Linked DNA regions of Alloacidobacterium dinghuense. The main gene of each other region encodes a partner of the protein of the gene in region 2 in a complex. Links are inferred from orthologs where the notes say so. Each region holds a gene or a part of one and is shown on either strand. Other genes may lie near its edges.

The links.
Region 1: the proteins of groL (region 2) and metK are in contact, whole or in part, in a cryo-EM structure (PDB 8P4O), measured with the Escherichia coli proteins. The link is inferred for Alloacidobacterium dinghuense from one-to-one orthologs.

Annotation. Positions count from the first base shown.
Region 1 is NZ_CP060394.1:6,009,512-6,024,521, forward strand. What follows is about bases 5,069-7,958. They hold metK (methionine adenosyltransferase), read right to left. Parts: upstream 7,155-7,958; coding sequence 5,982-7,154; downstream 5,069-5,981. Other genes in these bases: ada (bifunctional DNA-binding transcriptional regulator/O6-methylguanine-DNA methyltransferase Ada), read right to left, coding at 5,069-5,790; H7849_RS25330 (glycosyltransferase family protein), read right to left, coding at 7,422-7,958. In the rest of the region: H7849_RS25295 (APC family permease), read right to left, coding at 1-756; H7849_RS25300 (LssY C-terminal domain-containing protein), read right to left, coding at 847-2,013; ahcY (adenosylhomocysteinase), read right to left, coding at 2,154-3,428; H7849_RS25310 (ArsR/SmtB family transcription factor), read left to right, coding at 3,562-3,855; H7849_RS25315 (SDR family NAD(P)-dependent oxidoreductase), read left to right, coding at 3,947-4,696; more of ada, read right to left, coding at 4,726-5,068; more of H7849_RS25330, read right to left, coding at 7,959-9,089; H7849_RS25335 (Rossmann-fold NAD(P)-binding domain-containing protein), read left to right, coding at 9,453-9,884; H7849_RS25340 (helix-turn-helix domain-containing protein), read right to left, coding at 10,260-10,769; H7849_RS25345 (ABC transporter permease), read left to right, coding at 11,112-12,215; H7849_RS25350 (hypothetical protein), read left to right, coding at 12,228-12,827; H7849_RS25355 (hypothetical protein), read right to left, coding at 12,926-13,804; glgC (glucose-1-phosphate adenylyltransferase), read right to left, coding at 13,994-15,010. UniProt on the Escherichia coli protein: Catalyzes the formation of S-adenosylmethionine (AdoMet) from methionine and ATP.
Region 2 is NZ_CP060394.1:2,932,021-2,946,995, reverse strand. What follows is about bases 5,905-8,759. They hold groL (chaperonin GroEL), read right to left. Parts: upstream 8,239-8,759; coding sequence 6,571-8,238; downstream 5,905-6,570. Other genes in these bases: H7849_RS12045 (co-chaperone GroES), read right to left, coding at 8,340-8,651; H7849_RS12055 (hypothetical protein), read right to left, coding at 5,905-6,314. Also shown: H7849_RS12080 (hypothetical protein), read left to right, coding at 1-72; H7849_RS12075 (YeiH family protein), read left to right, coding at 487-1,599; H7849_RS12070 (SDR family NAD(P)-dependent oxidoreductase), read right to left, coding at 1,602-2,321; H7849_RS12065 (hypothetical protein), read right to left, coding at 2,386-3,825; H7849_RS12060 (hypothetical protein), read right to left, coding at 4,216-5,694; more of H7849_RS12055, read right to left, coding at 5,904-5,904; H7849_RS12040 (hypothetical protein), read left to right, coding at 9,132-9,359; H7849_RS12035 (YciI family protein), read left to right, coding at 9,775-10,131; H7849_RS12030 (RNA polymerase sigma factor), read left to right, coding at 10,390-11,601; H7849_RS12025 (hypothetical protein), read left to right, coding at 11,774-12,619; H7849_RS12020 (FecR family protein), read left to right, coding at 12,753-13,508; ribB (3,4-dihydroxy-2-butanone-4-phosphate synthase), read left to right, coding at 13,553-14,728; H7849_RS12010 (spermine/spermidine synthase domain-containing protein), read right to left, coding at 14,749-14,975.

The DNA.
Region 1 (15,010 bases), 3.1 Mb from region 2 along the record:
GTTCTTTGCATTTTTTGTCGTAGGCTGACGAAACGCCATGACGCCGTTACTGACGGCTTCGACACCGGTCATTGCCGTGCAGCCACTCGAAAAGACCTTGAGCAGGAGCCACCAGGTCAGCGCGGTGGTTACGGGCGGAAGTGCCGGAGGAGCGACAACAGGTACTGGGTGGCCGTCATGCACAAGAGCCTTGACGCCACCGAGAATGATGACGATGATCAGTGTCCCGAGAAAAAGGTAAGTTGGTATGAGAAACGCAACGCCGGTATCACGAACACCTCGCATATTCACAAGCGTGAGGATTAGAAGTATGAGCAGGCAGAGTAAGAGCGTATGTTTCTGCAGGCCGGGAGCGGCAGAGATGAGAGCGCCTACACCGGCGGAAATCCCAACTGCGGCAGTCAGGATGTAGTCGATCATGAGCGCGGCGGCAGCCAACAAACCGGCACCTGCACCCAGGTTTTCCGTCGCCACCGTGTAGGAGCCTCCGCCATGTGGATAGGCTTCGATGGTCTGGCGATAAGAAAAATAGACGATGACCAGCAGAATGATGATTGCCGTTGTCACCGGCACAATGTGATGTACGCCAGCAATGCCGAGCGGAATCAGCAGTGTGAGCGCAGCTTCCGGTCCGTAGGCGGCAGAGCTGAGAGCATCAAGCCCGAAGATCGGAAGGCCGGCGGACGGGCCGATCTGTTCTGCGCGTTCTTCTGATGTGGCTAACGGACGGCCAAACAGCAGGTCAAGAGTTCGCATATCACCTGTTCAGATGCAGGAATAAGAATGGCACCGCTGCGCCATCATCCTATCGTGTTTTGGCGCAGCACGTGTGAAGAAGCAAAGCTATTAACGTAGGGCCAGCACTACAATGCGTCCATCGGAGTGGAAGCTCCCGCCAGTTGCGGTAAGCGCAGTTTTCAGCGGATTCGACGGCGTGACGTATGCCGCGCCGGTGATCGCACCGGCTGCCGCAAAGCTCTGCTCGATGAAGTCGCGCTCTTCATCGATGTTGGGATCGATGTGATGCGTTACGTTGCCGTTGCGCTGGTCCTTCTCAAAACCGCTATCATGCGTGGCCGAGCCAACCCACAATGGCTTTCCGTCGATTGTCTCCGTCGATTTCCATACGCGCAGGTGGTGCCGGATTGCGGCAACCGCAATGGGATCGGCGCGCGCATATGAGAAATCTTGTGGACGCCCGAAGAGGTAAAGAATACTCATCGGCATTTCCGTGTAAGCCTCGTGAGAAAGCGTTGCTATAAGTCCATGCACAATCGCGTCTTGAGTGGTCTTGTCGACTGTGGTCCAACCTGCGCCGGTGAAGGCCTTCTGCACCTGGTCCTGCGTGCCGATAATGGCGAAGTTCACCATGTCTCCCGGATTCCCTTGTTGGTCCTGCACTCTGCGCGGGATATTGGCAAATAAATCGGGTGACAGAGAACTCGCGAGGTTAATGGCTGTTGTTTCTGTGGCAGTAGTCGGCGATTTCGACAGCTTCATCTTTACCGTGTAACTCCCATCCCCGGTGAGGTCGCTGCTCAGGTTCACATTGAGATACAGCTTGCCGCTGGTCGTTATCTCGATCTGCTTACTCGCGCCAATCGGAAAGGGAATAGAAGCGTCGCCATTAGTAACACGTCCGATGAGCGCACCGCTGTTAGCGCTGTTCAGCTGAAACTGGCGCACCAGGTCCTTCCATCCACGCGCGTTTCCGTCCGGCGTGGATGAATGTCCGTCGGAAACTGTAACTGTGCCCGTTGCAGAAAAGTCGAGCTGATCACCCAATGTGACGGTGACGCCGGTATCGGTCCAATCTCCGGCTGGCACATTGAAAGAATAGGAGCCTTTGCGGGACGAGAGAACGCTGGCGTCGGGTGCCTTCAATTCGATGAGTTGAACGCCGGGGCGTACTGAGGTAGGCGCTGGTTGTTGCTGACTGCAGGCAATTCCAGAGAGCGCGAGGCAGGTGACGGTAAGGCTCGGGATGCTCCGGAGGAAGCGCGAAAGTTTCATAAATCGTATGACGTTCGAACCGAACAAATGGCCTAAACGCATCCATCATCTGCTTTTGCCGCTTCGTCAGCAAGAGTGTAGGGCAAAAGAAAAGCCTCGATCAAGTATCGAGGCCTTTCACTTCGAATTTCGGGTTCAGGCTAGGTGCCTTCCGACCAGCTGGCCAGGTACTCTTCCTGCTCTGGCGACAGGCGGTCGATGCCGATGCTCATCGCTTCGAGCTTCAAACGGGCAACACGCTTGTCAAGTTCCTGCGGAACGGAGTAGACCTTCTTTTCCAGGCTGGCATGGTTCTTCACCATGTATTCGGCCGAAAGCGCCTGGTTGGCGAAGCTCATGTCCATCACCGACGCCGGGTGACCTTCCGCTGCAGCAAGGTTGATCAAGCGGCCTTCGCCGAGCAGGTAAATCTTGCGGCCATCGCGCATGGCATATTCGTCGACAAAGTCGCGGGTTGCGCGCTTGGAGGAAGCGGTGCGCTCCAGAGCCGGGATGTCGATTTCGACATTGAAGTGTCCGGAGTTGGCGATGATCGCGCCGTTCTTCATCACGTCGAAATGCTCCTGGCGAATGACGCTCTTGTTGCCGGTTACGGTCACGAAGACGTCGCCCTGCTTGGCTGCTTCGATCATGGTCATCACGCGGAAACCGTCCATGACTGCTTCAAGCGCCTTGGTCGGATCGACTTCGGTCACGATGACTTCAGCACCCATGCCGCGTGCGCGCATCGCGAGACCGCGACCGCACCAGCCATAGCCGGCGACCACGAACTTCGATCCGGCGAGCAGCACGTTAGTGCAGCGAATTACGCCGTCGATGGTCGACTGCCCGGTACCGTAGCGGTTGTCAAAGAGGTGCTTGGTGAGTGCGTCGTTGACGGCAACGACAGGGTAGCGAAGCACGCCGTCCTTAGCCATGGCCCGCAGGCGAATCACACCAGTCGTCGTCTCTTCAGTGCCGCCGATGACGCCCTCAAGCGCATCCTGGCGCTTGGTGTGCAGCAGGTGGACCAGGTCGCACCCATCGTCCATCGTCAGGTGAGGCTTGTGATCAATGGCCGCCAGAATGTGCGAGTAGTAGCTCTCATTATCCTCGCCCTTGATGGCATAGGTCTGAATATTGAAGTCGCGGGCCAGCGATGCGGCCACGTCGTCCTGCGTGGAAAGCGGGTTCGATGCGCAGAGGGCCACATCGGCGCCGCCGTCGCGCAGCGTAATCATCAGATTCGCTGTTTCGGTGGTTACGTGCAGGCAGGCCGCCACGCGAATGCCCTTGAGCGGCTGATGCTTGATGAATTCCTTGCGGATGGTCTGCAAAACCGGCATCGACTGGTTCGCCCATTCGATGCGCTTGCGTCCCTGGTCAGCCAGATCCAGATTCTTTACGTGGTGCAGTGTTGCGGTCGTTGTCGCCATATCTTCTCCAAAGTCACCTGGTCCTAAACGTCGGGCAGACCCTCCCGGTGCTCTACTGAGGATATCATCGCCGACAGCCCCGACGAGTCGTTTGCGGAGGAATCATGTGAAAGTCCTGTAGCATCTTTACTAAGTGGCTCAAGAGAAAAAAGTGCGGCTCTCAGCGCGTCAGATGATATTGATTTCGCGCGCCTTGGCTGATCCGCGCCGCTTTGAGATATTCAAGCAAATCAGCGCCTCCGGACACCAGCTGCCATGTGGCGATCTGCGCGATTGCATTCCCATTACCGCTGCCACCCTGTCGCATCACATCAAGGAACTTGAGACAGCCGGCTTGATCAAGATCGAACGCGAAGGCAAGTTTGCAAATCTTTCCCTCTGCCGCGACGTGTGGCAAGCCTACCTCGATCAATTAGCCGCAATTTAACAAATGCATTTTGCGACTTTTTCTCGATCCGCTCATCAATTAGACAGTTATCGAAATGTCTACGAATGATGTTTCGAACAGGAGCGAAGAGATGGGCAAGCTTCAGGGTAAAGTCGCCGTTGTTACTGGCGCATCGAAAGGTATTGGCGCGGCCATTGCCAAGAGTCTGGCTGCGGAAGGCGCAGCTGTTGTTGTGAATTATTCCTCCAGCAAAGAGGGAGCAGATCGCGTCGTGAGTGAGATTTCGAGCAAGGGCGGTAAAGCCATTGCGGTGCAGGGAAGTGTTGCGAAAGCAGCCGACGTAAACCGTATCTTTGCCGAGACGAAAAAGGCTTTTGGCAAGCTGGACGTTTTGGTGAACAATGCTGGCGTTTACGAATTCACCCCAATTGAGGACATCACGGAAGAGCACTACTATCGCATTTTCGACACAAACGTGCTTGGTCTGCTCCTTGCCTCCAGAGAGGCGGTAAAGCACTTTAATGGTGATGGAGGCAGCATCATCAACATCGGCTCGGTTGCCAGCAGGGTTACACCGCCTACGTCGTCGGTTTACAGCGGGACGAAGGGCGCTGTCGATGCGATCACGCAGACTCTGGCCAAGGAACTTGGCCCGAAGAAGATTCGCGTGAACTCGATCAACCCCGGAATGGTGGAGACGGAAGGCGTTCACTCTGCAGGATTCATCGGCAGTGAATTCCATAAGCAGCATGAGGCGCAAGTTCCTCTTGGACGCATCGGTCAGCCTGAGGACATTGCGAACATCGCCGTTTTCCTGGCATCTGCCGATTCAGGATGGTTGTCAGGCGAATTGGTTATCGCCTCGGGTGGCTATCGGTAAAAAATTGGGGCCGCATTGAGCGGCCCTTTTCATTTGGCTGGAACGCTCTCAAGCTCCAGCAGCTTCTTTTTCCGTTCAACTCCCCAGCGATAACCAGTCAACGCACCGTCGCTGCCGATGACGCGGTGGCAGGGCACGACCAACGCCACCGGATTCGTTGCACAGGCGCGCGCGACTGCGCGTACCGCAGTGGGTTGACCAATCTCTTGCGCAATCTGAGAGTAGGTGCGAGTCTGGCCGCGCGGAATGCGACGCAGTGCCTTCCACACGCGTCTCTGGAACGCCGTGGCGCGGACATCAAGTGGTAGTTCGAGCGCAACCGGATGCTCGGTCATCTGCGTGAGTATCTGCTTCACCATCAAACCCAGATTGGCCTCGTCGCGCCTGCTGTCGGAGGCTGGGAAGCGTGACGCCAACTCATCTTCAAGTTCGGTTTCGAGTGAGCCAAAGGCCACCAGGCACAGGCCGGCGTCGGTAGCTGCGACCAGCATTTTCCCAAGTGGCGAATCGACGATTGTGTAGCGGATCACCACGTCCTTGCCTCCGCGACGGTACTCCGTCGGCGTCATTCCTAAGTGTTCGTTTGCTGTTTCGTACAGGCGGCTGCTGGACGCGAAACCGGACTCATACATCGCCGTCGTCACGTTATCGTTCGTGAGCAGGTTCTTGCGGAAATGCTCCATGCGGCGAGCCTGCTGATACTGCCGTGGAGAGATACCGAGGTAGCGGCGGAAGAGCCTCTGCGTGTGGAACGCGCTCAAGCCTACAATCTTTCCCAGCTTGTCGAGCTTGATGGTGGTGTCGATGTTCCGCTCGATGTAATCGCATGCCTGTGTCAGCATGTGCGCCTGCGGATGCGCCTCACCCGGCGCGCAGCGTTTGCATGCTCTGTATCCTGCGCGCTCCGCGAGTTCGCTGGTGGCAAAGAATTCGACTGATGTGCGCAGCGGCCTGCGGCTGGGGCAGGATGGACGGCAGTAGATGCCCGTTGTCCTCACTGCGTACACGAAGAGCATGTCCGCAGCGGGCTTGCGCGTCTCCACCATCTGCCATGCCCTGTCCCAAACCTGGTGCGATACCTGAACAGCACTCATATCTTCCTCCCTATGCTGTTCTGATCTTCGCGCCTTCAAGGTTCCAATGGCACTCCGCTTCTTGCTGTTAAATTTTGTTGTCTTTGCCATCCCTCGTATCGATTCCCGGGGCATCTTCCGCGATTCAGGCAGAAAAAGTAAAGGGCAAGCTGGAAGCTTGCCCTTATGCTGACTTGCTTAGCGCTAACTTGCTACTTGGCGACTGCGGTTGCCGCCTCGGCCTGCTCACGCAAAGCCGCGGCTTTGTCAGTCGCTTCCCAGGTGAACTCCTTGTCGGCGCGCCCGAAGTGGCCGTAGGCTGCGGTCTTCCTATAAATCGGACGGCGCAGGTTCAGGCTCTCGATTATGCCCTTCGGCGTCAGCGTGAAGTTGGCGCGAACCAGTTCCTGGAGCTTGTCGGAAGGAATCTTGCCGGTGCCGAAGGTATCTACCAGCACGCTGACCGGCTCGGCAACGCCGATGGCGTAGGCGAGCTGAACTTCGCAGCGGTCGGCAAGACCGGAGGCCACTATGTTCTTGGCGATGTAGCGCGCCATGTATGCAGCCGAGCGGTCGACCTTTGTCGGATCCTTGCCGCTGAAAGCACCGCCGCCGTGACGGCCCATGCCGCCGTAGGTGTCGACGATGATCTTGCGACCGGTAAGGCCCGAGTCACCCATCGGTCCGCCGATGACGAATCGACCGGTCGGGTTGATGTGATACTTGGTGTTTTCGTCGAGGAGTTCGGCGGGAAGAACAGCCTGGATGACGTGCTTCAGAATGTCAGCGCGCAGCTCTTCGTTCGAGATCGTTTCCGCATGCTGCGTCGAGATGACGACAGCATCGATGCGCACCGGCTTGCCTTCGGCGTCGTACTCGACCGTGACCTGGCTCTTGCCATCAGGACGGAGATACGACATCCTGCCGCTCTTGCGGACTTCGCTCAGGCGCTTGGTCAGCTTGTGGGCCAGTGAGATGGGAGCCGGCATCAGCTCTTCCGTCTCATTGGTAGCGTAGCCGAACATCATGCCCTGATCGCCCGCGCCGCCCGTGTCAACGCCCATGGCGATGTCGCCGGACTGCTTGTTGATCGAAGAGATCACAGCACAGGTGTTCGAATCGAAACCGTAGAGCGCGTTGTCATAGCCGATGGCTGCGACCACGCCGCGCACGAGAGTCTGGAAGTCAACGTAAGCTTTGGTCGTGATTTCACCGGCGATAACGACGAGTCCGGTGGCGGTTAGGGTTTCGCAGGCGACGCGGCTGTAAGGATCCTGTTCGAGGCAGGCGTCGAGAATGGAGTCGGAAATCTGGTCTGCGATTTTGTCGGGATGCCCTTCAGTCACCGACTCTGAGGTGAATAGAAACTTGTCGCGTACGGACAAAACAGTCCTCCATGAATTTGCGGATCGCCTGATTCACGAATGTGCGGAGCGGAGGATCAAGCCGTAGGGCCCGATCGCGCACAGGCATCTGATCTTAGATGGTACTAGACCGTCGGAGGCAGGGCAAAGCGGTTCAGCCAAAGGGGATGTGGAAGATTTCAGCGGCGAAATCAGCCAGTGAACGGCTTTGCCAACAAGCCCGCCGCCCTCCGTACCGGAGGGGTTGGGATGAGAGGATTGTTGGCTTGAAAAGCCGACCCTCGTCCGTCAGCCCATACCAACGCATTTGTATACGTCAAAGAAATTCGTTCTGCCCACCAGACGATGCCTGGAGGAAAACTTCGAACGGGTGAGGTTGGTGAAGACGAGATGCCCTGGGTATTCAGCAGGATACATGCTGCTGTAAATGCTGACAGCACTGAATGGGGCTTGCGTTCGTGGCACCAGCCACAATGAAGTTCGGCAAGTGGTCAAAGCCTCTTCCATGTGCCTCGGAACGGGAAGGTGGAGGAGTTCCCCATCGGCGGCAGCGGCAAGTTCAAAGTCGTCCGGATTTCCGTGGAATGCGAGAATTGGCGCGCCATACTCAGGGGAGTATGTGGCGTTCAAATTCTCCTGGCTCGTACCCGGGGCCATCTCAATGCGCTGGTCCGGATGTCGATTCAGAACTCCCTGCACGTCTCGCATCAGAGCGACGGATTGAGAATGCTGTTGACGATCCAGCGCCCAGACATCCCACACCGCACCGGCTTCGGTAATCACCACCAGGGTAATGAACGCGGCCCAACCAAGCACGAAAACGCTCATTCCGTAACTGCGCCTTTGCTGCCGGAATGTGGGCGCGCTCTCCCTCTGTTGTGCAAGCATTTCAACAACGTAGAAAGCCACCACAATTGTGAATGGCGCCAGGTGGTGTCTTCCCGCTCCCATTTTTGCAGCGAGAATGTCGGTCGCCAAGACGCCGACAACGAGTGCGAGCATGTGCCAACGCCGTTCGCCCCAATAACGGCGTGACGCAGCACGGTTCTTTGGCCAACCCAAGAGGATCGGCAGCAGCAATACGGCAGTCACAAACAGATTGCCAAGCAATTCTCTGCTGCTGCGCAGCTCGTGCGACATGTGGAAGAGCCAGTAAAAGTATTGTCGGAGTGAAATGGTAGGAACCAGAAACGGCACTAGGTTCACGACAGACGCAACCGCGACTGACGAGAGAAGAGCCCGCCGGCCATGGCGCTCAACAAACAATAAGCACGGGGCTAACAGGCAGAGAACGGCGGTAGCTTTTGCCCCGATGGCGAGTCCGAGAGCGATCCCGAACAATACTGACGACAGAACCTGCCGGCGAATCAATGCGGCCCTGATTGCAAGGGCGACCGCCAGAAAAATAAACACATCTCCTCGAATTTGAATGAGATAGCTTTGCTTCATTAAGAGCACTGAAACTACCAGGCCCGCTGCTAAATAGGCCTTCCGTGGTTCGACCATTTGACGGAAAAGATCGACCATCAAAGCGACAAGCAGAATGTTCGCGATCACCACAACCATCTTCAAGGCAAGCATGCCTGGAGGCATCAGCTTCAACGCAAAGCCATAGGGAAGGTAGGAGAGGGGTCCATACGCGACGATGTTCTGATACACCGATGTACCGTGCAGAGAGAAGTATGATATCGACGCCATTAACGGCTCTACCGGGTCGATAAATCCCGGGAAAAAGAGCCGGATCGCCAGCGCCCCAATGTAAAGCGCGAAGATCAGAATCGCCAGTCCACCGATAAGTGTCCGCGATGCACCAGACGGGTGGTGAGGTTCGCTCAAATCAGCCTTCCGACGTGCGACGAACTTCAACAAAATAAAGAACAAGATCAGGGCCATCCACGCCGGGACAACCATGTGAATCAATGTCGAAAAGAGTCCGTGAGAGGGGGAGAGAGTCACGAATAGTCCTCACAATGTAGTCAGATTGTCTTAGGGTCTTAATTTTGGGATGCAGGCTTGTCGCGGTCGATTGCCTCCGAAAGTGATCGACACAAAAAGAATGCGAATGACCGAGGTAATAATCGAGTATTTGTGTGGGAAAACGAAAAGTTGGAGTTGATTCCCATGGGGATACAGAAGGGCTACCGGGTTTCCGGTTTACATGTTTGCAATTTCGCAAATATGTATTGCTTTCCTGAAGGAGTCTGGTATCTTAATGGCAATCCTTCGTTCCTTCCTAAAAGATTCGCAAAAGTCAGTTTCCGGCCCCGCTCTGAATCGACCACGGAACGAAATCCATCCCAGTCAGGAAATTTGGTACAAGTGAATCGCTTCATCTATGTCTTGACGTTTTCGACTGTTCTAGTCGGCACGATCGGCTTCCGGGCCGAGGAGATCGCAAAGCACAACCAACGCACTGCGGATCTGAAGGCCGCTGCTCAGATTGCGCCTTTTGCCCAGGCGAACCCCGAGAATGGCGCCGGATACCTGAATTCCGTCACCGAGGCCGACCTGGTGTCTCTGCATATGTGCCAGGGAAGCCACAAACTGTTTGTGAGCAATCCTCCTTCGGCGACCGCGGATGGCCTGGTGGATGCTCAGGGCGCTGCGGAGTGTGTTGTTCAATTGCGGTCAGCACTGCGCGAAGTACCGGCGACTCATCCCGCTTACTCCGACATACGCGCTGAGCTTGCCTGGTGGAACGGCAAACTCCTGGAACTCGATCCAACCGATTACCACCGACTAAATTCCTAGGGAGCGACTCAGGCTAAAAGGAGATCTGGGCAGCCGGTGGTTGTTGTATGGGACTCCTGGATTCTTTTCTTCACCTTCGCTCAGGACAGGCTGTGCGGATTGCGCGCTCAGAATGACGGCTGGGGGAATCCATTCCTGAATCCTGAAACGGAAAGGCCAACCGCGGCCCGGGCGGCTTTTTTTTCTCTATTTCTATTTTAGCTGTTTTAGGGAAATAGACCGCCAAATCGGTGCGGGTTTTTGCTGTTTGGAATGTATGGGTTAGGAAATTTCTTAGCCTTGAGGGGCTTGACAAACACTACCCAGGCCGCGAATCACACCAACCCATGCTCCTGAATGCAACTGGCAGTCAACTGCCAAGGCTATCCAGCTGGGTTAATTTCCAGAACCGGCAGAAGCGGTTATGGGAACTGTCGTAGTGTGTATTTCCTGAGCGGACACGGAATGCTGAACGCTGACATTTTCTGCCGTGACGCGGTTGCTGACGAAGTGCCACACAAACCAGCCGAGCGCGGAGAGCAGGACCAGTAGAACCGCGACGCCTGCCCAGCGCAGACGGACATCCGGACGCGGAGTGTCGTCATCGCGGCCTTTGCTGACATTTTCCGCAAATTCGATCCAGCTTACGTCGTCATCCTTGAGTTGGCCGCTTTGCTGGTAGGCGGACATGAAGCGTCCAACCCACGTGTCTTCGTCGAGACCGACCACGCGAGCATAGCCGCGCACAATGCCCTTATTGAAAACACCACCGGGGAGGGCATCGAAATGTTCCTGTTCAAGAGCGAGCAGGTGACGGCCGCTGATCTTCGTCACGTTTGTAATCGTGCCAATCGCGATGCCGCGAGTTTCCCGCTCTTTCCGCAAATCTTCGCCGAACTGACCCATGCTCCTATCCTGCGCAGATACGCTTTGGGGTTAGCAAGCCTTGCAAAAAGATGTTGTACATCGAAACCGCCTGAATGCACAACCTCTAGGGCAAACCATAAGACGCTGATTACGACAAGTCAAAGGAAAAAGCAATTATCCTTTTCTATTCATGAATCTAAAGTAAACGCGCCCGGTCCCGTCACCTTGACCATTCCCGGTGATCGTTGACCCGTCTCGTTCACCTCAGATGGTTATCGGCAGGGCTGGTCGCTTTGTTAGACTTAAATTTCGAAAGATTTTCGCCTCTTCCTCCGTCGGGAAGGCACGTCAGCTCTCCAAGCGATCTTTCCGGGATTTGAAATGAACAAGCTTGTCATCGGCAATCTCCTCCACCGTCCCCTGCGCACCATGATCGGCATCGTTGCCGTTGCGGTCGAGGTAGTCATGATTCTTTCCATCGTGGGCATCATGATCGGCCAGATCTCGAATGCGCGGAACCAGACGAGCGGCATTGGCGCGGACATGATCGTTCGTCCACCGAATGCGAGCTTTATCACCGGTGTTGGTGGGGCGCCGGTGCCGGCGAAGATAGCCGATGTTCTGGCTAAACTGCCGCATGTCGCCGTCGCTGCGCCTGTTATCACCGACTTCAATATGGGCGGCTCGGTTGAAACCATCTGGGGTATCGACTACGAGAGCTTCAATGCACTCAAGCCTTTCGTCTATCTATCCGGAACCACGTTTCAGGGACCTAACGATGTGATCGTCGATGACATCTTCGCCCGTGCGGACGGCGGTCACAAGGTAGGACAAACCATTCAGGTCAAGAACCATCCCTTCCGCATCTGCGGCATCGTCGAGCACGGCAAGGGCGGACGCAAGTTCCTGCCGATTCACACGTTGGGTGGGATGGTTGGGAATGCCGACAATGCGTCCCTGTTTTATCTGAAGAGTGACGACGTAAAGAATCAGGATGCGATCCGGCAGGAGATTCTGAGCACGCCCGGTCTTGGTCAATACCAGGTGCAGACATTGCAGGAGTGGATGTCGTTGATGACTCCCGAACATCTGCCCGGGTTCAGCGCGGCGTTGAACAGCGTGATCGGCATTGCGGTCATTGTCGGATTCATCGTCGTTTTTCAGGCCATGTACACGGCTGTCATGGAGCGCACGCGCGAAATCGGCATCCTGAAATCACTGGGTGCTTCGCAGGGCTACATCGCAAATGCGGTGCTGCGTGAGGCCGCCCTGGTCGCGATTGCCGGAATTATTCTCGGCATCGCCATGACCTACATCATCAAGATTGGTCTGGAGTATCGCTTCCCAACGCTGCCGTTTCCCCTTACGCTGCAGTGGAGAGTGCGAGGCGCATTGATTGCTTTTGGCGGATCGATCCTTGGGGCGCTCTATCCGGCGCTGAAGGCTGCGCGTAAAGACCCGATTGATGCTTTAGCGTACGAGTAAACGGAGCTGCAAATGACGAATCCGGAAGAAAACGAGACGAAAGGCGAGCTTCAGCAGCATTGGATCTACGTTCTTGGCGGAAGTGACTTGCAGAGCCGCGCCTCCGAATGGCAGCAGCGGAAAACCGCCGGCGGCAAGTTGTATGCCCTCATCGAAGCCCTGCCAGACGAGCGCCCGGATCGCAGATTGACGCAGGTGGGCAACGAAGACGTGCTGTACGTCTACGCGCGCATGTGGGATGGATTGGAGGCAGTCGGCGAGAGCAGAAAGACACCGCAGGAACTGGCCTTCCATCTGATATCAGAAGGCCTGGATACGCGCCACAAAGAGCTGAAGATCTTCGCATCGAGAAGCGGTAATACGCTTGCGGGCGAAGGGGGATCTGCCTCCTACGTGGAGCGCTTATACAACTGCATGAAACAGGATTACCCGGACATCACGGTCTACGGTTATCTGGGCGAGGTGAGCCCGCAGGGTTTCGACTCGCATAAGACCGCAGGCCTTGTATCGGGGGAAACGCCCGAGAGCTTGACCCGGGAATCCTGGGACAACAGAAAACTTCGCGCTAAGGATAACCGGGTCTGTTTTCCGCCTTTGCCGGATGGTGAGTAATGTCTTTCTTTGCTCGATATCTCGGGCGAGAGTCGAAAAGGCAGAATCTTTGCTCACGATAGCAGCCCTCGACCCTCACCTATCTTTGTAGATGAAGCCTAAAAGAGGGCATGCGGCGGTGCACTTTCCATGTGGAAAATTTCCCAGGTCTGCTTGCCAATTTCCGAGCCGATTTTTGTAGCCTTTACCCAGCAGCCCTGGAAATTGCTGTAGTTATAAACCGGGGGTGGTCCCACCGCAGTTCTTACGGCGAGGACGATGGCGCCGCTGCGTGCCAGTCCAAAATCCCATCTCAGAGCCTTTGTGGCGGCGGCTACAGCGGGTGCAGCGCTCCCTGGCGGCGCAGCTGTTACCGCCAGAGGCTGCCCCTTCGCCCAACCTGCAGGCTTCTCGTGCGCCTGAATTGACCGAACAACGACGTCCTCGAATTCGGCTTTCGGGACCCAGTTGAGAATAATGCATGAGTTCCGTGTCGTCGATGCACCGGAAAGCGGATCTTCCGTAGGCTTGCCGACATATTTGCGCGCCAGTTTGTAAGGCGTCGCAAAGGCCGCACATCCACAACCGCCTACGGTACAGGCTGGCCCGGGGAGTGCATGCTGGTTGAATCTGTGCCCGCAGGAGCACATGGTCGAAACGGCACGTTTGTCGACGTTCTTGGCGATTTTTGACTTCAGCAGCTCCAGTTCCGCATTGTGCCAATTTTCTGCGTCGGACCTTACACCGGGCTTCGCTGCCTCGGCCTGGGCTTGTGTCTTCGTTCTGTCTACGTCCTTGCTGAAGGTAAACAGATGTTTTTTCGAGAAGTTTTTCTCGAATTTTATGCAATACACTTCTCCGTCCCAATCCCTGACGATCCATTGTTGATCGGCGGTCGCAACCCGGGTCAGACGCTCCATATTTCTGGAGACATGGTGAAAGGATTGATACGCGAGCAGATCGGCAGCAGTGCCTGTAGTAAGACTTTTCGTTGCCAAGTGAACCTCCCATTCTTATGAGCGAAGTGAACCTAGGGTGAGGGTTTGAGCCTACTTGCAGATTTTGATTGTGTTGTGCAGCGGTGCAGTTTGACTGCGCCACTACGTTTCATTTTGAGATGGGCCGTTTGATGCTCAGGACTGAGAGGCGGCCACTGACGGCGGCTTCTCAGTCAATCCCGTGATTGCTTAAACCGGCTGAAGGAAATCCGCCGACACCGGGTTCTCATACAGCGAATAATCGCGTGTTACGACGGTGAGCCCCGATGGCGTGACGAAGTAATTGCGTCTGTCCTCATTCTGGTCGTAGCCGATGACCGTGCCTTCGGGCAAATGCACGTCGCGGTCGATGATGGCTTTCTTGATGCGGCAGTGACGGCCAATGTTGACGTGCGAGAAGACAATGGTCGAATCCAGCTCCGAATAGGAATTCACGCGGACATCCTGTGAGAGCACGCTGTTGCGCACTACCGCTCCGGAGATGATGCAGCCTGCGGAGACGATGGAGTTGATGGCCATGCCGGTGCGTCCCGGCTCGCCGAAGACAAACTTTGCCGGAGGATACTGGCGCACGCGCGTCCGCATAGGCCAGTTGCTGTCATACAGGTTGAAGGTGGGCGACACCGAGGCGATGTCCATGTTCGCGTCGTAATAGGCGTCCAGGGTGCCCACGTCGCGCCAGTAGTGCGCATCCTTGCTGTTCTCGTCAACGAAGTTGTAGGCGTACATCTTGTAATTGCCCAGCAGCGACGGCAGGATGTTGTGACCGAAGTCGTGCTTCGAGGCGGGGTCTTCAGCGTCTTTCATCAGCGCCGGCAGCAGCACGTCGGTATTGAAGAGGTAGATGCCCATCGAAGCATCTACCATCGTCGCATTGAACGGCGATCGCAGGTCAGTGGACTTTGGCTTCTCATGGAAGCCGACGACCTCGCCCGAGCGGGCCACTTCGACAACACCGAAGCGGGATACCTCTGTGGGATCGATGGGCAGAGTGGCCAGCGTAACGTCGGCACCGGAATCGTTGTGGTGCTGAAGCATTTTGCCGTAGTCCATTTTGTAGATGTGGTCGCCGGAGAGGATAAGGACATGTTTGGGCTGCTCGGAACCGATGGAGTAGATGTTCTGGTAGACGGCGTCCGCTGTGCCCATATACCAGTTGGCGCTGACGCGCTGCATGGGCGGAAGAATCTCGATGAACTCGCCTAA
Region 2 (14,975 bases):
ATAGCTGAATTGATCCGATTTTTCCATGAGGAAGCAGAACCTATGGCAGTCGATCAAACATACTTGTTTTGAAAGGGTATGGCTTTAGCCGTGCTGTAGGAGCCTCAAACAAGCGTGGCTTCAGCCTTGACCCTCACAACCAAAATCCCTTTCTGCGGCATGAAACAAGCTTCGCAAAACTCACTTGAATTATCGGTATTGTGATACAACAATCACAAGCATGAAGCTCCCGCTTCCATCTGCGACCCGCCAACTCCTCGGCTGTTGTTGTCGCTGATCTCTTCTCGCCTTTTCCCTGAAATCTGAATATGCAATTGCGGTTCCATCCGTATTTCATCTTGTTTTGGAGCAAGCCTCTATGTCCACACCCGCAAAACGCCGTCTTTCATTCGATAGCTGGGCTGTCCTGCTCTCGCTCGTTCTCGCCCTGCTCGTCCGCGCCGGAATCCTCAAGTCGGTGCCCTGGTAAGCCAAAGGAGAACGAACATGGCAGACGCGGTAGTCATCCCTAGTCCCCAGACGCGAACCCAGGCAGAGGCAAAGCCAGCCAGTTTCCTCAGCAATTTCCTCCGCCTGATTCCCGGAATTCTGCTGCTCGCAGCTGTAGGCTACGCCGGAAAATTCATCGAGCAGTTCATCGCGCGTTACGGCAAGGCGCATCATCTCGTCCTGCCGAATATCGAATATGTCCTCTGGGCCATTGTGATCGGCCTCGTCATCGCAAACACGATTGGCGTGCCCGAAGTCTTTCGCGCAGGCGTGGCAACATACGAATTCTGGCTCAAGGCGGGAATCGTTTTGCTCGGGGCGCGCTTCATTCTCGGCGACATCCTGCGACTGGGCGGCCTCAGCCTCATTCTCGTCTTCATTGAGCTGGCTCTGGCGCTGACGTTTATGACCTACCTCGGGCGCGGGTTCAAGCTGTCTCCCAAGCTCATCACGCTGCTTGCCGTTGGCTCCTCCGTTTGCGGAGTGTCAGCCATCATCGCGACCCAGGGCGCCATCGATGCCGACGAGGAAGACTCCTCCTACGCCATCGCCGCCATCCTCGCCCTCGGCGCGATTTCACTCTTCGCCTTCCCTCTGATCGGCCACGCTCTGCATCTTGGCGATCACGCCTATGGATTGTGGGCAGGACTCGCCGTCGACAATACGGCGGAAGCGACCGCCGCAGGCGCTATTTACTCGGATGCGGCAGGGAAGTTTGCCGTACTGGCGAAGACCTGCCGGAATGCGCTTATCGGTTTCGTAGTGTTGGGGTATGCAATCTACTGGGCATCGAAAGGGCAAGCCGAAGAAGTCAAAAACAAGGGCGCGTTTCTCTGGAAGAAGTTTCCGAAGTTCGTCCTTGGCTTCCTGCTTATCTCGGTGCTTGCAACCATCGGCTTCTTCACCAAGCCTCAGCTGACCACGCTTGGCAATCTCTCCCGCTGGGCCTTTTTGCTCACATTTGCTGGAGTCGGCCTGCGCACCAGCTTCCGCGAACTTGGCAAGCAGGGCGTGCGACCCTTCATCGTGGGTGCGGTCGGCGAAATCGCTATCGCCCTCATTACGTTGGGACTTGTCGTTGGAGCAGACCGGTTATTCCATCTCGGTTGATTTCAGCTGTTGCCATAAACAGGCACGGCGGCGCCGTGAATCACTGCGGCGTCCTCGCTGCACAGGAACAGAATCACGCGGGCGATCTCTTCCGGCTTCGGCCACTTACTGAAGTCCGCATCCGGCATCGCGGCGCGGTTTGCTTTCGTATCGATGATGCTCGGCAGAATTGAATTCACGCGCACGCCTGTGCCTTTGAGATCGGCGGCAAGCGAATCCATCAAAGCTACAGCTGCTGCTTTTGAAGAGGCATACGCCGAGGCGCCCGCAGCATGATCGACGGCTGCCTTCGCCGCGACGTTGACGATGGCTCCTTGCCCCTGTTTCAGCATCGCCGGAACCACTGCGCGCGACAGCGCAAAGCCCGAGCGCAGGTTCAATTTGAGCATCCGGTCGAAGACGGCCGCATCCATGTCCCACAGCTTCAGGCCACCGGCATAGCCGCCCACCGTGTTGACCATGGCATCGAGTCTGCCGCGCTTCGCAATTACGTCATCGACAAATCTGCGAATGGCAGCCTCATCGGTCACATCGACGCTCTGTCCTTCAAGCCACGCTACATTGTCCCGCGCCGCATTCTGTAGGTCCGCAAATTCTTCTGCGTCAAAGTAGGGAACGGCGACGTATGCGCCCTCGGCCAGGAAGGCCAGAGTCACGGCGCGTCCCAGACCGCCTGTGCCTCCGCTGACCAACACTGATCTTCCGGAAAATCTCTGCTCCATCACTGCCTCCGCTCATTACCGTTATTCCTTCAATGTACCTTGCGCGGCAGAATGGAGAAGCGAACTATAGGTTTTGGCGGATGAAGAATTCGCCAAAAATATTCAGAACGGCATCGGCGCCAAGATTGAAGCCGATGGTCTTACCGAGTACGCGATTGCTTTCAAGCTCCGGCACGCCCAGTTTCGGATAGTAGATACCCTGCGCGATCAGTGCCGCGCCAACCGTGCCTCCAAGCACAGGCAGATTCAGCATCCTGTGCCCTGAGTTCAGGCGTCCAACTACGATGCCGGCCAGCGCGTTGGCAAAGCGAGCGCCCGCTGAGTGGCCCGGGCCAAGTGGGATATAGCGCGGATCCATGACAAGCGGGGTGGGCAGGACAAACTTGCTGAGAAGCTGTTGCGTCTCGGATTCGCTGATTCCTCCGATAAGCCGCCGCTCGTGGTAGCGGACATTTTCTTCCATGGTATCGCGCCACGTCTGAAGGTCGTTACCGTATTGAACGAAACTGGTGTAGAAGGCCTGAGCCTGCTCTTCTGAAGTGATGTTGGGCTCAGATGGCTCTGCCGGCTCCGGCGGAATGTCGGGAAGACCTGCCAGAAGCGCTCCCTGAACGAAATTGCGAATGTAATATGTGCTTCGCGCCCAGCAAACAAACTTTCCGCCCACGGAGAGGGGATAGTAGGAATCTTGCGTGGCCGGGCCATGCGCGTCAGCCATTTCGACATCCGGTTTCATCACCGTGCGGATCAACTCACGGCTGGCGTTCGTTGCCAGATCGCCGCCGAGACTGTACGCAATGTATTTTTCGGCGAAGTGGCCGCTATGAAGCTCGGCAACATCAAATTGCCGCGCGTACACGGCTTGCCCCATGTAGGCCGCGGCGATCGTTCCTCCCAGTTTTGAGTAGTTGGGAACAGAGCTACCGCTGTTGCTGTGCGTGACGACAATCGAGCGAACCGCCTGCCACATGCGCTGTCCGAAGCTGCCTTCAATATTGGCCGGCACGTAGCGCGGATCCTGATGCAACAAAGTGGGAAGCACAAGATTGCTGAGATATTGGCGCGTTTCTGCAGTTGCCAGGCCGACAGCGAAGCGCCGGCTCCGGTAGCGCAACTCCTCTTCGCTGGAACGCCGCCACGTGTCCATTGCCGTGCCGTAGGCATCCATGGTGTTCGTGTAGCTGTTCATGCTGTCGTCAGAGATAATGGCCGGTGCCTGCGGCTGCGGTGGCGCAGAGGCTAGATCCGGAATTCCAGAAATAAGTCCAGCCTCGAGGAAGTTACGAAAAGAATAAGTACTATGCAGATAATAGCTGACCTTCTGTCCAAAGGTCAGAGGAGTAACTCCGTCTGTATCAAGGTAAGACGCGGGGTAAGTCGTCGGACGGCTCGCAACCGTAGTTGAGGGTGCGGCGGGCAAGCCTCCGTCCTCGGCATTTATCAGGCGGTTGACCGCGCCAAAGCACGAGCACACCAGCAGAGTCAGCAGAAATCGGCGCTTCATGCCATTTCCTCGAATCCATATTGTGGGGATCTGCGTAAACCTAGCCCTGATCCAATCCGTCGGCAAGATGCAAGAAGTCACTGAGGGCGATTACTTTTGCCTTGATTCGATACAACAGAGGCTCTAACTCGACAACTCCAGTTTGCTATCTGGGGAGCGAAGCTCGTCAGCAGGCTGATGAGTCGAAAGCACTAAGAGGAGAGAGTAAATTCCCGTTTACATTGGTCGATAGGGGCGAAAGTAACCATGTCAGCTTGGTTGGCGCTGTGAGTTCTTTTTCGGGAAAAGTAATGAAAGTTGCGTGAACACGCTTCGCTGCTTGCGGCGAGGCCATGTTAACGGCCTTCGTGGCGCATACATACATACCCATTTTGCGAATGAATGGTGCGATCAGAATCCCCGGTGCACAAAGAACTCGCCAAAGATATTCAGCAGTCCATCCGCTGCAAAGTTGAAACCGATGGTTTTTGCCAGGACGCGATTGCTCTCAAGTTCCGGCACGCCAAGCGCGGGGTAGTAAAGCTCCTTGGCGGCAAAGGCCGCGCCCACGGTTCCCGCAAGCAGCGGAAGATTCGCCATCTTACGGCCGGAATCCATGTGCCCGATTACGACACTCGTAAAGGCATTTCCCAGGCGTGCTCCGGCCGAATGCCCGGGGCCGAGGGGAATGTATCGCGGATCCATGCCGAGCGTCGTCGAGAGCGCGAAGTTAGCCAGAAACTGTTGCGTCTCCGACTCGCTGAATCCGCCAATCAGTCGGCGTTCATGGTAGCGCACATCGTCTTCCATATTGTCGCGCCACGCCTGAATATCCTCGCCATACTGCACGAAGATCGCGTCGAATTCGAGTGCCTGCTGTTCGGTGGTGATGTTGGGCACAGCCGGCTGCCCGGGCTGGTCGGTTATGTCCGGGATCCCCGCGATCAGTGCGCCCTGAATGAAATTGCGCATGCCGTATGTGCTGCGCGCCCAGTAGACGAACTTGCCGCCAATCGAGAGCGGATAGTACGAGTCCTGCGTGGCCGGGCCGTCTGACGAGTACATCTCGATGTCCGGCTTGATCGCCGTGCGAACCAGTTCGCGCCCGACATTCGTGGCCAGATCACCCGCCAGGCTGTAGCCGATATAGCGCTTCACAAACTGATTCGTTTCGAGTTGCGGAACATCGAACTTCTTGGCATACACCTCTTTGCCGATGAACGCCGCCGCCACCGTCCCGCCGAGTTTCGAATAATTCGGTTCCAGACGCCCGCTATCGCCGCGCGTCACTGCAATCGAGCTGACCGAATGCCACATCCGCTGACTGAAGCTTCCGTCTATGTAAGCAGGAACATAACGCGGATCCTGATGCAGTGCCACTGGAAGAGCAAAATTGCTGAGCATCTGCCGCGTCTCAGCCGTTGCCAGTCCGACTCCGAAACGCCTGCCACGATAGCGCAGTTCGTCCTCACTTGACCGCCGCCAGTCGTCCATCGCATCGCCGTATGCATCCATGGCGTTGGCGTAATTCTGGACGCCGTCGATGGTGATAGTTGCCGGCGGCTGCGGCTGAGACGGTGCCGCAGGAAGATTCGGAATCCCGGCAAGAAATCCCGCCTCAAGAAAATTGCGGAAGGACACCGTGCTCCGCAGGTAGTAATCGAGCTTTATACCCCAGGTCAGGCTGGTAACAGGCATTGATGGCCGGTATGAGGTCGGAACATTGGGGTTGGCCGGCGTGGAAGGAGTGGGCACAATCGCCGCCAGCGATGGCCCGGCAAAATGGGCACTGGGCGCTGAAGGCAAATTATCATCTGCTATCTGTACCGACTGGCCGTAGCCTCCGGCGCACACGCATAGCAGGACGACGAGCAGAAATATCTGTTTCATCCTGGTAGTCCCTTAAATTTTGTTCTTACGGGGGATATCGGCGAGCTGTTGAGGTAAGAGTAGCCAGAACGAATTCAGATCACAAGGAACTAAGGTTACTTGGCGGTTACGTTAGTTTGGGACTAGGGGGCGAGGAAAAGGATTTATTCGCCGTTGCTTTAGCAACCGGTTAACACGCTCGTCTGCATGTTCAGCGTGAGGTCAGGAAACTACGATCCAAGAAGATGCACTACCGCCCGTGTGATGTCGAATGCAAACCACAGCTGCGCGGATAAGAAAAACAGCAGTCCGACGGCGATGGAGGCCACAATCAAATTGATGTTGGCATTCGGAAACAAAGCCCATCCAATGATGATCAGTAGCACGCCGAGGACGCTCAGCGCGAAGTGCCAGTGAGCCATAGTCTGGTTAAAAGAAAGGTATCCAATCGAATAGAAGAAGGCGAAGAGCCCGAACAGGGTGCCAATCAGGTAGAGCGGTGTCTGCGAAGCAATGCCGTAGCCACGGTGCCCACTGATCGCCAGTGTAATTCCGGCTGCCCCCGGAACCTTCGAGAGAACGAACCCAAAGGCCAAAAACGCGACACTGCTCAAGGCAAAGAGGTTTTGTACTCTGAACATGTTTGCACTCCAGACAGAGAAGCGATCCGGCAATTCCAGATTGCTCCTTAACTGTACGCCGAAATCAGTTACAGTTGCCGCCACTCCATCGGAACGGGTGCGTTTATGAAGAAGAGCAGGCTCTCATCATGAAGTTGGCCGACATCGCAAGAGCGGGACTTTAGAGAGAGATGATCTGGACCGGTGAAAAACAAAAAGCCCCGCTTTTCGCGGGGCTTTTTGCTGCGCCGAAGGCGCGGTTCGCTGAGCGCAGAGCTCAGTACATGCCTTCCATGCCGCCGCCGTGGCCGCCTGCAGGTGCAGCAGACTTGGGCTCCGGAATCTCGGAGACCATGGCTTCGGTGGTCAGCATCAGGCCGGCGATGGAGGCCGCATTCTGCAAAGCAGTGCGGGTCACCTTCGTCGGGTCGATGACGCCAGCCTTTACCAGGTCCTCGTAGACACCGGTGGAGGCGTTGTAACCGTAGTTCTGGTCCTTGGACTCGTGGATCTTGCCCACAACCACAGCACCTTCTTCACCGGCATTGCCAACGATCTGGCGCAGCGGCTCTTCGAGGGCGCGGCGAACGATCTGTGCTCCGATCTTCTCATCGCCTTGCAGCGTCTTGATCAGCTCGTCCACTTCCTTTGCGGAGCGGACAAGTGCCACACCGCCGCCGGGGACGATGCCTTCCTCGACTGCCGCGCGGGTCGCGTGCATTGCGTCTTCGACGCGAGCCTTCTTCTCCTTCATCTCGGTTTCGGTAGCTGCACCAACCTTGATGACGGCGACGCCGCCTACCAGCTTCGCAAGACGCTCCTGGAGCTTCTCGCGATCGTAGTCGGAGGTGGTCTTCTCAACCTGGCTGCGAATTTCCTTCACGCGGCCTTCGATCGCCTTGGACGCGCCACGGCCTTCAACGATCGTGGTGTTGTCCTTGTCAATCGTGATGCGCTTCGCCTTGCCCAGATCTTCGAGCTTGAGGTTCTCGAGCTTCAGGCCGAGGTCTTCCGTGATGGCGTTGCCGCCGGTGAGGATCGCGATGTCGCCCAGCATGGCCTTGCGGCGGTCGCCAAAGCCAGGAGCCTTGACAGCAGCCACATTCAGCGTGCCGCGCAGCTTGTTGACCACGAGGGTCGCCAGCGCTTCACCGTCCACGTCTTCCGCGATGATGAGGAGCGGCTTGCCACCACGGGCAACCTGCTCAAGCAAGGGCAGCAGATCCTTCATCGAGCTGATCTTCTTCTCGTAGATCAGGATGTAGGGCTCTTCGAGCACTGATTCCATGCGATCCGGATCGGTGACGAAGTACGGGCTCAGGTAGCCGCGGTCAAATTGCATGCCTTCAACAACCTCGAGCTGCGTCTCCAGAGTCTTCGACTCCTCAACCGTGATCACGCCGTCCTTGCCGACCTTCTTCATCGCCTCGGCAATGATGTTGCCGATGGTCGAGTCAGAGTTGGCCGAAATGGTGCCGACCTGGGCAATCATGTCGCCCGAAACCGGCTTCGACAGCTTCGAGAGAGCGCCGCCAGTAACAACGCCGTTCTCATCGCGCTTGCCGTTGATGACTTCGACAGCCTTGTCGATACCACGCTTCAGCGCCATCGGGTTCGCGCCTGCGGCAACCGTCTTCACGCCCTCGCGATAAATCGCCTGGGCAAGCACGGTCGCGGTGGTGGTGCCGTCGCCGGCAACATCAGAGGTCTTCGAAGCAACCTCGCGCACCATCTGTGCGCCCATGTTTTCGAGCGCGTCCTTCAGCTCGATTTCCTTGGCTACAGTTACGCCGTCCTTGGTGATCGTCGGCGAACCAAACTTCTTCTCAATGACGACATTGCGGCCCTTGGGGCCGAGCGTCACCTTTACTGCCTCAGCCAGAGTGTTCACGCCGCGCAGAATCGCCTGACGGGAATCCTCTCCATGCAGAATTTGCTTTGCCATTTCCAATTCTCCTTACATCGCGGAGCCGATGCTCCGTATGAAATCTCACTACAGCCTTCTAGGCTTTTGCGGCGAAGCCGCGTCCGCCCGAACGGCTAGTTCTACTTCTTCAGAATGCCGAGGACTTCTTCCTCACGCATGATGAGGAACTCTTCGCCATCGATCTTGATCTCAGTGCCGGAATACTTGCCGAAAAGGATGCGGTCGCCGGACTTCACATCGAGCGGAAAGGTTTTGCCTTCATCGTTCGACTTGCCCTTGCCCACGGCGATCACTTCGCCTTCCTGCGGCTTTTCCTTTGCGGTGTCGGGAATGATGATTCCGCCACGAACGGTCTCGCCCTCGTCTACGCGGCGGACCAGGATGCGATCATGCAGCGGCGTAAAGGTAGTGGCTACAGTTGCAGTTGCCATTGCGGTGCTTCTCCTTCGCGCGAGGGTTATCCTCGCGGTTTTGATTGCTGAGTTTGAGAAAAGTCTTACTGTAAGCGAGGAGCTTTCATGCGACAGGAAGGCCGATTTCGCAGCCTTTAGCACTTCCACTCTTCGACTGCTAATGTAGGAGAGTCCTGCAACGGTTGTCAAGTGTGGAACCGAAATATATGAGTGTGTCTCGCTCATATATTTCAGGAATGTGAATCAAGGCCGAAACCAAGTAACCCGAACAAACGTCAAATACTTGTGCAGACGGGTATCGCTTCTCGAAACGATTCAAACATGGTGCTTTTGCGGCATGTTTCGTTTCAATAGAATGCGATTTTTCTATTGATTTTTGGAGAAAAACTACCTAAAATAGAAGAGTTTGTAACTTCCCGGCGAGTTCTGCTGGTTACAATGTTTCCCGCCAACGCCGGAGTATCTGCACGTCACCTTACTGCTAGGGGTAAATAATAAATGGCAAAACGTCGTGGTAATCCTAACTGGGGCAAACCGGAGCCCATTGGACCGGTCGTGCCCACTGTCACCTCCTTTGAACAGGTGGTCAAGGAATATAAGCTCACCCCGGATCAATATATCCGCTCGACTCGCCTGCGCGAATGGGCCCGCCGTAACCGCAACTCGAAGTACATCCCCGAGGGCCTGCTGGAAGCATGGGGCTTCGAGATCGAGTCTACCCTGTAAGCTGAGTTCTGAGTTCAGTCGATGAGAAACGCCGCCCGCCAAGGGCGGCGTTTCTGCTTCAGAAGTTGTTCGTAATCCGCAAGTTAGCTCGACTTCGGCGGAAAGTCCTTTAACATCTTCCCGATATCCCCATCCAGCGGTTTCGTGTTCTTGTTGGTGTTGCTTGAAAGGTCTGCCGTAGCCAGCCCCCTCCAGAGTATGTTCTTTCAAAATGTTGAGTGGAATCCTTACAGATGGTGGTTACCGCACATCCATGTTGCTCTTACCCGTCAGGGCCGTCAATTAAAGTTCCGCAGGCAAGGCAGTTAGAAAAATTTCGGGTCGCGCGTCGCGACCTGTCCAAATGGCCACCTCCCGTGCGTCACGGTAGTGACGGGCCAATGACCCGCCTACAATTCATCACGGAGGGAAATTCATGCAATACCTATTACTTCTCTACGCCAACGAGTCCGGCTGGGATCAAATGACGTCGGAGCAGCAGCAGCAGGGATACGCAGCCTATATGGCCTACACCGAAGCGCTCAAGGCAGCAGGCGCCCTCAAAGGCAGCAACCGCCTGCGGCCAACCGCAACCGCAACCACCGTGCGCGCCAACAACGGCAAATCACAGGTGCTGAACGGTCCGTATGCCGATACCAAGGAGCAGTTGGGCGGCTACTATCTGATTGACGCTCCGGACCTCGATGCCGCACTCGCCTGGGCAGCCCGTTGCCCCGGATCGGGTCACGGCACAGTCGAAGTCCGTCCGGTATGGGAAATGGGCGCAGCCTGAGAAGGTCGAAACATGGGAGGCATCAACTTTCGTTCAGCCACAATCGCTACGACGGAACTCATGCCTCCACCCATTTTGTTCGCTGGAAGTACGGATAAATAGAACGTCGCCTGATCGGCGTGAGATTTCGATGCTCACAGAAGAGTCCACACCGCCTCAAACGCTTGCTATTGAAGCGTCATCGCCGGCCGCCGGATGGCCATGAGTACAACGGGGACTCCTGCGATGCCATGTGAATCCGGTGACCAGGCTTATAGCATGGCAGAAGGAGTCGCCCGCCGCAGCTACGGCAAACTCGTAGCCTTTCTCGCTGCGCGAACGCACGATGTAGCCGCCGCCGAAGACGCGCTCTCGGAGGCTTTTGCTTCAGCATTATCGGACTGGCCGAAAAGCGGCTGCCCAGACAACCCGGAAGCATGGCTTCTCACCGTGGCCCGCCGCAAGTCGATCGACATGATCCGCCGACAACATACCGATAGCTTCGTCGATGAGGATCTGCAGCAGATTGCCGCCGTCCTCGACACAATGGTCGATACAGATATCCCCGACCGCCGTCTCGCGCTCATATTCGCCTGTGCCCACCCCGCCATCGATCCTGAGATTCGTGCGCCCCTGATTTTGCAGGTCATTCTCGGACTTGACGCAGCACGCATCGCCTCTGCCTTTCTCATGGCTCCGGCGACGATGGGCCAGCGTCTCGTCCGCGCCAAAAGCAAAATCCGCAAAGCCGGTATACCGTTCCGTATTCCCGAGCGCGAAGAACTCCCAGCCCGTCTTGACACAGTGCTCGAAGCCATCTACGCCGCCTTCGCCGAGGGCTGGAGCAACGCCGCCGGAACCGACGTAGCGGATCGCGATCTCGCCGAAGAAGCCATCTTCCTCTGCCGTGTCGTCACCGAGCTGCTCCCAGACGAGCCGGAAGCGCTCGGCCTGCTAGCGCTTATGCTGTACGCCGAAGCTCGCCGTCCAGCGAGGCGGGGCTCCAGCGGCGAATATGTTCCCCTCGCCGATCAGGATGTCGCCGTCTGGAATTGGCAGATGATTGACGAAGCCGAGGCCCTGCTTCACCGCGCGAGCACATCCAACTCCATTGCCCGTTATCAGCTTGAGGCCGCGATCCAGTCTGCGCATGTAAGCCGCCGTCGGACGGGCCACGCCGATTGGTACGCGGTGCTCGAACTCTACGACGCGCTGCTCGAAATCTCTGGCTCGCCCGTAGTCGCGATCAACCGCGCCCTCGCCGTCGCGGAGATTCACGGCGCTAGAGCCGCGCTCGAAGCACTCGACGAAATAGCCGCCGACCCGCGTCTCGCTCAGTATCAGCCATGGTGGGCGGCACGCGCCGAATTGCTCGCCAGAACCGGCGCAATCCATGACTCACACCACGCCTACGAAGTCGCAATCGGCCTCGAACGCGATCCCTCCGTGAGCCGTTTCCTCGCACGGCGTCAATCCGCGCTCGTGCAGTGAGGCGTTTCTTGTGCAAGAATTTCCGTAAACCGTGAAATTCTTCCCGACGAACTTTTTAAAGTGTCGGGCTCTAACCATCACATAGAAAATGACTTGTGATTAGAGGGTCGTGGAACGGAACGTGCTTTCACGTTAATCGGAGATAGATCTGTCAGTTCTCTCCGGAGGCACTATGGAAGACTCGCTTATTCCAACAGCGGCGCCTTTTGTCAGGCGCGTTGTCCCTTATGTTGTCGCAGTTGTGATTGGCGGTGCCGGTGTCGGCTACGCCGTCCATGAGCACCATGCCGCACAAAACCTTGCAGCGCAGAATGAGCAGGTAACGGCCCAGCTCAACGCTACGCACAGCCAGCTCGATGCTCTTACGGCAAAGGTGAATGATCTTGCCACACGCAGCGAAACAGCTCCTCCTCAGCCAGTACCTGCCGGCACGAGTACGGCCAAACCCCATGCCGCCACTGCACCGCATCCTCACGCACAGGACTCGCGCTACAAGAAGCTGCAGTCGCAGGTTGATGCCCAGGGGAAGGAAATCGAGGCGACGCGGACCGATCTTGTAAGCACTCGCACTGAGCTTACCGGCTCCATTGCGCGCACGCATGATGAACTCGTAGTGCTCGAAAAGAAGGGCGAGCGAAATTACACCGAATTCGATATCCAGAAGTCGAAGCAGTTTCAGCGCGAAGGACCGCTCAGCGTCAGCCTCAGGAAAGCCAATACGAAGCATCAGTATGCCGACCTGCAGCTGATGGTGGATGATCGCAACGTCACGCAGAAGCACGTGAATCTTTACCAGCCGGTGATGTTCTACGTGCCCGACAGTCCGCAGCCCGTCGAAGTCGTCATCAATGACATCACCAAAGACCACATTCACGGGTATGTAAGCGCGTCCAAGTATCGCCAATCGGAGTTGACCGCAGCGGCGAACGCTGATGCCAACGCGGCGCCAGGCTCAACGCAGACAGCAAACTCCAATCCGCCTCCTGCGCCCAGACAGAAGTTGCCAGTACCGCAGTAGCGACAACTGTCCGGCCCTGCTTTCAGCAAGGGCCGGACAGTTACGATCCTGCATATAACCACCCTCTAAGCGGTACCAGCGAGTTGACTTTCCTCCCGGGCGCAGCGTCTTCTTAAACTGAGGCGAATGTCAGATGAGAGCAATAGCCGGTCTCGCGTTCACTCTCATATCCACGCTTGCATGGAACGCACACGCGTCTCAGAGCGCGCCGCCTGCTGCACCCCGAGAACCTTATACCGCTGCGCATCCTCCCGATCAGTCACATGCCGGCTCGAAAGTATCGATTGCCTGGTTGAGTGACGTGGAGGGTGAAGTGCAACTCGCAAGCGCTGCTGGCAAAGAGTTTCAGCGTGCGCTCTCTCACACCTCCGTTCTTGAGGGGAACATCATTCGGACCGGGATGGGCAGAGCCGAAGTGGAGCTTCAAGATCTAAGCACGATCCGCCTCGGTCCTTATTCCGTGATTGCATTTCCTCAGCTGGAACTGCTTCCTTCCGGCATCAAGGCGTCCAGCGTACGTGCTTTTCAGGGAACGATCTACATCAGTTTGATGCCCAGGTACATCGTCGACAGCAAAGGTAACGAATTGCAACTCACCTTCGGCCAGCAACAACTCCAATTGCAAAACTCCGGCCACGTTAGATTGGAAATGGATGCCACGGAAGCACGGCTCGCGTTGCTTGATGGCAAAGGCCAGGTGAGCGGGCCCTTTGGCTCAATGGAACTGGCCAGGAAGAAAACCTTCACTTTTGATCTAACCGGGCAGTCTCAACCTGCCGTTTCAAAGAAAGTGGTTTCCAACCCAATGGATAAATGGGACATGACCGCTGTCTTCTATGAACGGCACGGCTCATTGTCATCCAGCCGTGGGCTTTTCAGGGGGCCATAAACCCATTGTGGCGGGAACAGCCTCAATTGGCAGACAATAGATGCATGGCTGCCAAAGCTCCATTTACCGATGTTCCAGGTGCAATCGAAGAGATCAAAGCAGGACGCATGATCGTCGTCGTCGACGACGAGGACCGCGAAAACGAAGGCGATCTCACCCTCGCCGCTGAGTTCGTTACTCCTGAAGCCATCAACTTCATGGCCAAGCACGGACGCGGCCTTATCTGCCTCACCCTGACCGAAGAGCGCGCGGACTATCTCCGCCTCGGCCCCATGACGCAGCAGAACTCCTCGCGCTTTGGCACGGCGTTTACTGAGACCATTGAAGCCCGCGAAGGAGTCACCACCGGCATCTCCGCGCATGACCGCTCCCACACCATCAAGGTAGCCATCGATTCGGCGTCAACCGCCAATGACCTGGCCCGCCCCGGACACATCTTTCCGCTGCGCGCCCGCAAAGGCGGCGTCCTCGTCCGCGCCGGACAGACAGAAGCCTCCGTCGACCTCGCTCGCATGGCTGGACTCATCCCCGCCGGCGTGATCTGCGAAATCATGAAAGACGACGGCACCATGGCCCGCGTCCCCGATCTGACCGAGTTCTGCACTCAACACGGCATGAAGATGCTGACAGTGGCCGAACTCATCCGCTACCGCCTGCAGAACGAACGCTATATCGTCCGCGTCGCCGAAAGCGAAGTGCCCACGCCCTACGGCGACTTCCGCATGATCGCCTACGAAAGCGAAGTCTGTGGTGGTGAGAGCCATGTTGCATTGGTCAAAGGCGACGTAAGCCAGGGCAAAGAGCCGGTGCTGGTGCGCGTCCACTCGCACTGCCTCGCAGGCGACATCTTCGGTACGACGCTCTGCGACTGCCACAGCATCATGCAGCGCTCCCTCAAAGCCATCGCCGAAGAGGGAAGAGGCGCGCTCATCTACCTGCACAACACCAGCCGCGGATTCGACATCGACCGCACCATCGCGCCACATCGCATCATCATGCACCGCGAAGCGCGCGCCCGCGAGCACCACGACGACCGCCATCAGAGAACGCTGCGGCAAGTCGGCTTAGGCGGCCAGATCCTCGCCGACTTGGGCATCCATAAGGTCCGCCTGCTCTCGAACACCCCAACCCACGTCCCCGCCCTGCAGGGCTTCGACGTCGAGATCACCGAGCAACTCCCCATCCCCGAGAACGAAACCACGGAACTGAATCGCAGCTGACTGCGAGGGCAGGCAAACCACTATTGAATCTGCACAGGTATAAGAACGTAATCCCGCAGCTTCTCCGATAGTTCTTCCGCAGGCAGGATCTCGCCTTGGGAGCGTTTTCCCTTGAATGCAAATACGAGCTGATTTTCTCCGTCGTCGGGAATAGCGATTACCGTGCGCCCATGGAAAGCATTGCGGATGTTGTCTATCGAACCCTGATCTTCAGGGCCGCATAAATTAACGACCATCAGCCCATCGG